DNA from 2 places in the Pseudarthrobacter sp. Y6 genome. Region 1 is predicted to be linked to the other one. Evidence: predicted binding sites of a transcription regulator. Region 1 holds the regulator's gene; the other holds the start of a gene.
What was found. Region 1 encodes Rex, which represses fermentation and respiration genes when NADH is low (regulators of the CRP and FNR family bind a similar motif). Its sites were predicted from a motif close to CTTGTGAANNNNTTCACAAG; they were not measured.
Positions count from the first base shown of each region.

Region 1 (3,687 bases):
GTACCTCAAGGGTGCTGTGGTGGACGGGCACACCGAAACTGCCTGAGCATTACCTGCGGTCAGTGGGCATCGCCAAGAAGCGGTACCCTGTTAAGGAACGTTTTACGTCATTGTAAGAATCTGTCAGTTGTTTCAGTCTGTAGCTCTGTCCACGGACCATTTCCATCAGACAGGTACTGCATCTAGTTTGTGAGGAACTTTCGTGGGTTCAGTTATTAAGAAGCGTCGCAAGCGTATGGCCAAGAAGAAGCACCGCAAGTTGCTTCGTAAGACCCGTCACCAGCGCCGCAATAAGAAGTAGAGATACTTCGACAAGCGTGAAATGCCCGTTGCCTCTCCGGCAGCGGGCATTTTTTTGTGCGCCCGGCAACGGCCCGCCCGACTAGGTCGCAGTAGATGTCGCTATGAGCCCTCATAAGGACATGTACTGCTACTTAGATGCGGGGGCCGCGCATCCGGGAGTATCCGCGCCAGAGCCCGTACACGGCGCCGCCGGCCGTAGCTGCCTTGAGCCCCAGGGTGGCGGCGCGGCGGCCGGAACGGAAATCGTAGACCGGCCAGTTGTTGTCCCGCGCGTGGCGGCGGAGCCTGGAATCGGGATTGATGGCCACGGGATGCCCCACCACTGTCAGCAGCGGGATGTCATTGTAGGAATCGCTGTAGGCCCAGCACCGTTTGAGGTCCAGGCCTTCGGCGTCGGCCATTTCCCGGACAGCCACAGCCTTGGCTGCACCGTGCAGGATGTCACCCACCAGCCGGCCGGTGTACATGCCGTCGGCAACCTCGCCTACCGTGCCCAAGGCTCCGGTCAGGCCCAGCCTGGTTGAAATGACCGCGGCGACCTCAATGGGGGTTGCTGTGACCAGCCAGACCCGCCGCCCCACGCGGAGGTGCTGCTGCGCCAGTGCCTTGGCGCCGGGCCAGATCCTGGACGCGATCATTTCGTCGTAGACCTCTTCGCCCAAGGCCTTGACGTCTTCCACCGTGATGCCCGCAGCGAGGGTAAGGGCGGAATCGCGGACAGCGTGGACGTCGTCCATGTTCTCGCCGCGCGCCACAAATTTGAACTGCTTCCACGCGAACCCCGCAGCCTGCGTCAGCGTAAAGGCGCCGCGCTGGTGCATCTTGCGGGCAACGTGGAAAAGGCTGGCGCCCTTCATAAGGGTGTTATCGACGTCGAAGAAGGCGGCTTCGCCGGTCTGCATCAACGCATCCGGCTGGGTCACCACAGCGACGTACTTCTCCTCGGGCATGTCCACGAGTCTAGTCAATACTCGGTGACCGAGATTTCAGTGCCGGTGCCAGTGTCTGGGCCCGCCCCGATGCCCGTGCCTCCGTGTGCCCCGCCGTCGGCAGCTAAAGGGGGATACGGTTAATGCATGGCAAAGCCCGAGGTAGTCCTCATCACCAAAGCAGACTGTCACCTGTGCGCGGCGGCGCGCGACGCCGTCGGACGCGTTACTGCCCTGCTGGGACTTGGGTGGACGGAACAGCAGGTTGACGAACTGCCGGAACTGCGTGAACGGTACGCGGAGGAAATCCCCGTGGTCCTGGTGGATGGCATCCAGCGCGATTTCTGGAAGATCGACGAAGCCCGGCTGGAGCGCGTCCTCCAACGCGCCATGGCCCAATAGGGAAGCGGCCTCGCAGAATGACACCGGCTTTGTTGGCACCAGCGGCGGGGCTCTAGAGTGGAGTCACGACGCGATGGGATGGAGGGGATAGTGACTTCGCTGGATTCATCTCCCCAGGCTGTCCAAGGTGCAGAGAATGTCCACGGGACACCGCCTGTCCACGGGACACAGCTTGCCCACGGGACACAGCCTGCCCACGGCACAGAGGCCGCCAAGCAGATACCGCCCGCAGCAGTGGCACGGTTGACCATCTACCTGCGCGCCCTTAACACGCTGCTGTCCGACGGCGTCGAACGAGTATCTTCGGAATCCCTTGCCGAAGCTTCGGGCGTGAGCTCGTCAACTCTGCGCAAGGACGTTTCCTATGTGGGTTCCTACGGTACGCGCGGCGTGGGCTACGAAGTGCAGTACCTGAGCCGTCACATCTCCGCGGCCTTGGGGCTGACCCATGACTGGAAGGTCGCCATTGTTGGCGCGGGTAACCTGGGCAAAGCCCTGGCCCGCTACGGCGGCTTCGAGTCCCGCGGTTTTGACGTGGTGGCAATTTTCGACGCCGACCAGATGGTGGTGGGCAATGAGGTGGGCTGGCTGCGCGTCAGCGACGCCGCGGACATGGAGGCCGTGCTGCAGCGGACCGGCGCCAACATGGTGGTCCTGGCACTTCCGGCCACCGTGGCGCAGGCCGTGTGCGACCGCGTGGTGGCGGCCGGCGTCCACAGCATCCTGAGCTTCGCCCCCGTCATGCTGCAGGTCCCCGAGGGTGTCAACCTCCGCAAGGTGGACATGGCCACCGAACTGCAGATCCTCGCCTATCATGCACAACGGGCGCAGACCCCGGACCAGACCGCCTAGTTCTTCGGCGCTTGGTGGGGTCCGCGCCCGTTGGGGTGTGGATTCGACTGGTTGGTACTACTGGCCGTAGGGGTTGCCAGGCGTGGTGCCCGGGGTGCCGTACGGGCTGCCGAACGCGTGCTGCTTACGGAAGTAGGGTGCCGACGCCGGCAGGTAGAGCAGGACGATGGCCGCGATCCCCGCGAGAGTTCCCAGGGTTCCGAGGCCCGGTACGCCGAAGAGGCCGAAAACGGACAGCGCCGCGAAAACGGTGCCGAGGATGCGGGCCCAGTTCTTGCCCTTGCGGACGAAGAGCGCCACCAGTGCGTACAACCCCGCACCGATGATCGCCAAGACTACGAGCGATCCGGCAAGGACGCCCTTGAAGTCGTCGAACGCGAATTCCGCACCAGTGGCGCCGCTGCTGCGCATGGCCTCGTCGAACGCATTCCGGATCTGAGGATCGTCAAGCATGCCGATGCCCATGAGCAGGCTGATCACAAATACCACGCCCGAGGCAATCAGCAGCCAGAACGAGATATTGACCAACTGGGGAACCCCGTTGGAGCCCGTGGCCTGCGGCTGTTCGGACGGGTACTGCGCGTAAGGGGACTGTCCGTACGGCTGCTGGCCAGAGGGCGGGGGAGTGGGCTGGCCGAACTGCGGCGGGTTGTTCTGCCCATACTGCGGGGCGTTCTGCCCGTACTGTGGCGCCGGGGGAGCCTGCTGCCCATACTGCGGGGCGTTCTGCCCATACTGTGGCGCCGGTGGCGTGGGCTGCCCGAACTGCGGGCTGTTCTCGCCGTATCGGGGCGCTGGCGGCTGGTTGCCGGGCTCGGGTTCGTTCGGGACGGGAGGCGGGACAGGCGTGCTCATGAGCGGTCCTTTGCAGGTCGGATGTCAGTTCGGCTGCTGGGTGCAGTCCAACTGGCCTGCCCCCAGAACGGCTTACTTCCCACCGTACCCCCGGCGCGTGCCGCGGGGGATCATTCCGGAGAGGTATTCCCGCGGAACTCAGCCGGTATCGTTCAAGACTCTGGTTCTAGCAATATCGAGCACGCGCGGCTGTCTCTTCGCGGCCAGTAAAACGCCCGCAAACGCCCGGCCATCTGGGGCGAGGCGACTACGCGCGGCCCTTGACGGCGTTGAACCAGGCCTGCGAGTTCGGCAGCCACATGAGAACGGTTGCCGCGGCGCTGATAAGGAAGCCGAGCCAGTTGTT
Region 1 is NZ_CP189574.1:3,644,696-3,648,382, reverse strand. Features, by position in the region: gene ACQCSW_RS17510 (helix-turn-helix domain-containing protein) at 1-46, shown strand, start outside; gene ACQCSW_RS17505 (30S ribosomal protein bS22) at 203-301, shown strand; gene ACQCSW_RS17500 (HAD family hydrolase) at 435-1,253, opposite strand; gene ACQCSW_RS17495 (glutaredoxin family protein) at 1,380-1,634, shown strand; gene ACQCSW_RS17490 (redox-sensing transcriptional repressor Rex) at 1,725-2,486, shown strand; gene ACQCSW_RS17485 (hypothetical protein) at 2,544-3,341, opposite strand; gene ACQCSW_RS17480 (hypothetical protein) at 3,589-3,687, opposite strand, start outside.

Region 2 (3,687 bases), 1.7 Mb from region 1:
CGCCTACTGCTATGGCCGGCTACTGCTCCCGGGCTACGCGGCGCAGGTCTTCTTCGGCAACCTGGAGGAGCCCTTCGAGCTGGCGCACTCGGTCCTCGCCTACGTCACCGGAAGCCCGGGACGCGCGGGCCTGCTCCAGGAGCCTGATGGCTTCTTTGTGGTTGGCCTTGGCGACGTCGAGGGCGTGTTCAAGGGTGGTCTCGTGGAGAGTTTCGTTATCCATGCCACCAGTGTGGTCCCGATTCCCGGCTGATTCCAGCGAATCAGCCGGGAATGTCGGGCAGCCAGCCCGGCAGACGGGCCTAGACGGCGATTGCGGCCAAAGCAGCAGCGGCTTCCTTGGCGGGGAAGGACGGCGGGTTGACGCCGGCCATCTCTTCCATGACGCGGACCACCTGGCAGCTGTAGCCGAACTCGTTGTCGTACCAGACGTAAAGAACCAGGTTCTTGTCGTTGGAGATCGTGGCCAGGCCATCAATGATGCCGGCACGGCGGGAGCCAACGAAGTCCGTGGAAACAACTTCGGGTGAGTCGATGTAGTCGATCTGCTTGCGCAGGTCCGAGTGAAGCGACATCTCACGGAGGTAGTTGTTGACCTCGTCCTTGGTGGTTCCGTTCTCCAGGCTCAGGTTCAGGATGGCCAGGGAGACGTCAGGGGTGGGGACGCGGATGGAGCTGCCTGTGAGCTTGCCCAGCAGTTCGGGCAGGGCCTTCGCTACGGCCTTGGCGGCGCCGGTTTCGGTGATCACCATGTTCAGCGCGGCGGAGCGGCCGCGGCGGTCGCCCTTGTGGAAGTTGTCGATCAGGTTCTGGTCGTTGGTGAAGGAGTGGACCGTCTCCACGTGGCCGTGGATCACACCGAACTTGTCGTTGATGGCCTTCAGGACCGGGGTGATGGCGTTGGTGGTGCAGGAGGCTGCGGACACGATCTGGTCTGTGTCCTCGATGGTGCCGTGGTTGATGCCGTGCACAATGTTCTTGAGTTCGCCCTTGCCCGGTGCGGTGAGGAGGACGCGGGCAACGCCCTTGCTCTGCAGGTGCTGGGACAGGCCCTCCGCGTCGCGCCAGCGGCCCGTGTTGTCCACCACCAGGGCGTTGTGGATGCCGTAGGCGGTGTAGTCGATCGTGGCGGGGTTCTCCGAGTAGATGACCTGAACCTGGACACCGTTCGCGGTGATGGTGTTGGCGTCTTCGTCCACACGGATGGTTCCCTCGAAGGAGCCGTGGACGGAATCGCGGCGCAGAAGGCTGGCGCGCTTGGTGAGGTCCTTGTCCGAGCCGCGGCGCACCACGATGGCGCGCAGGCGCAGGCCGTGGCCGCCGCCTGCCTTTTCGATGAGGAGGCGCGCCAGGAGGCGGCCGATCCGGCCAAAGCCGTACAGCACGACGTCGGTGCTGGTGCGGTCATCGCCGCCACGCTTGCCGACTACCTCGGCAAGCTCGGCGCGGAGGAACTCTTCCAGGGTGGCGCCGTCGCCTTCTGCCTTGAACTTCTCTGCCAGGCGGGCGACGTCGATGGCCGCCGCACCAAGTTCCAGCTGAGCCAGGATGTTCAGCAGCGGTGCGGTCTCTTCGAGCAGGAGCTCGGTGTTGCTCATGCGGCGGGCGAAACGGTGCGCCTTGAGGATGTTCATGGTGGACTTGTTGATCAGGCTGCGGCCGTGAATGCTGGTCACCACGTTGTTTTCGCGGTACAGCCGGCCAATCACCGGAATCATGGCCTCGGCGAGAGCCTCCCGGCCCATCCACGTATCAAGACAAGAATCTGACGTCTGGCTCACAGAACTACCTTCCTCGGTTCAGCCGCATACGTCGTCGTACGCGGTTGGCGGCCACCTGATGTTGTCCAGGGGCTCTGGCACCGGCAGGATGCGGTCCATCCCGGGTGCCGTGGAGAAGCGTAAAGAAAAACCACCGGCTGCGAACGCAGACCCGGCGGCAGAACTTCTACGTTCGCTCTCTATTCTAGGCTGGAGCGACACCGCGGACCGCCGCAACCAGCGTGAAATCACTCACATGCGGGGCGGGTCGGTGCCCGGCTGGGGGTGGTGGATGGGTTGACCGATACGCCGGGTTCTGTGCTCCCGTGCCGTTACCAGCGCGGGAGTAGCGGCCATCCATCTACGGACGCCGTTGCCGACGCCCTCCAGCGGCCTACCCGGACACTCGGGCGGGCAGCCCTCAAACGTGTCCTGTCTGGCCTTGCTCCGGGTGGGGTTTACCTAGCCTTCCCGGTCACCCGGGAAGCTGGTGGTCTCTTACACCACCGTTTCACCCTTACCTGCTGAGCTTCCGTTGCCGGAAGACGCAGGCGGTCTGTTCTCTGTGGCACTGGCCTGCGGGTTACCCCGAGTGGGCGTTACCCACCACCCTGCCCTGCGGAGCCCGGACGTTCCTCGAGCCACTTGCGTGACGCGCGGCCGCCTGGTCAACCCATCCGGAGCCAGTCTACCGCCGGAAGGAGGCACCGCCGTCGCCGGTAGGATCGTACGGTGCTGATTCTGCTTCCCCCCTCCGAAGGCAAGACCCCCGCGGTCCGCGGGTCCGCCGTCGACTGGCCGTCACTGAGCTTCCCCGAACTCAACACCTACCGGGCCAAGGTCCTGGAAGCGCTGGGGACGGTCAGCGCACATGAAGATGCCCTCGCGCTGCTGGGCGTCGGCGCATCGCTGCAGGACGACGTCGAACGCAACACCCGGCTCCACGCCGAACCGGCGGCTCCTGCGCACCAGATCTACTCCGGCGTTCTGTACGACGCCCTCAGCTACAAAACCCTGACGCCGGCGCAGCGCCGGAAGGCCGATGTTTCGGTGCTGGTGATCTCGGCACTGTGGGGTGCCATCCGCTTCGCCGACCAGGTGCCCGCCTACCGGCTGTCGATGGGAACGGCACTGCCCGACGTCGGCCGCCTCGCCTCGTTCTGGAAACCGCAGCTTTCGGCGGCCCTCGCGGAGTCGGTGTCCGGGCATCTGCTCGTGGACTGCCGCTCCAGCACCTACGCCGCAGCGTGGGCACCGCCGCCGGCTCAGACGGTGGCCGTCAACGTATTCACGGAGGTCAACGGGGTGCGCAAGGTGGTCAGCCACTTCGCCAAGCACACCCGCGGCGAGCTGGCGCGGCACCTGCTGGCCCGACGCGGCAACGCCTCGCAGACCCCGGTGCAGCTGCTGAAGGCCGCGCGCGAAAAATGGGCTGCGGAGCTGGTGGATGGTTCAGCGCGGAAACCGCATGCCCTGAACATCATCCTGCCCAACTAAGTCGCATTTAATGTCGCCATGGGCGCCCATTACGACATCTGCTGCGACCTACATGGGCTGCTAGTTACTTGGGGCGGGCGTGTTCCACTCGGCGGAGCGCACCAGAATGGCTCCCGAATCCGGGCAGAACACAATTTCATCTGCGGCGGCGGCCTTGATCTCGGCCAGGTCGCCGGGGCTCAACTTCATTCCGGAGGCCTCAGAGGTTCCGTGGAACAACCGGGCGGCGCCTACTCCCCGCTTTGCCAGCGTCTTTTCGTAGATAGCCAGCATCCCGGCGTCGAGTCCCTCAGCGAATTCGGCACGCTTGCCGCGGACAACGGTCGCTTCGGCGGCCACTTCGGCCAGGGCTTCATCGAGTTCGGCGCGGATGCCGCCGAACGAGCCCTGGACGTTGTCCACGATGAGCTGCTGGGCAGCCTGACGCTCA
Region 2 is NZ_CP189574.1:1,974,294-1,977,980, reverse strand. Features, by position in the region: gene ACQCSW_RS09460 (hypothetical protein) at 20-223, opposite strand; gene ACQCSW_RS09455 (glyceraldehyde-3-phosphate dehydrogenase) at 303-1,781, opposite strand; RNA gene rnpB (RNase P RNA component class A) at 2,050-2,436, opposite strand; gene ACQCSW_RS09445 (YaaA family protein) at 2,493-3,257, shown strand; gene ACQCSW_RS09440 (zinc ribbon domain-containing protein) at 3,318-3,687, opposite strand, start outside.
Region 2: a site for Rex is predicted at 2,000-2,019, ahead of ACQCSW_RS09455 (glyceraldehyde-3-phosphate dehydrogenase). Genes of this name have one in related genera too.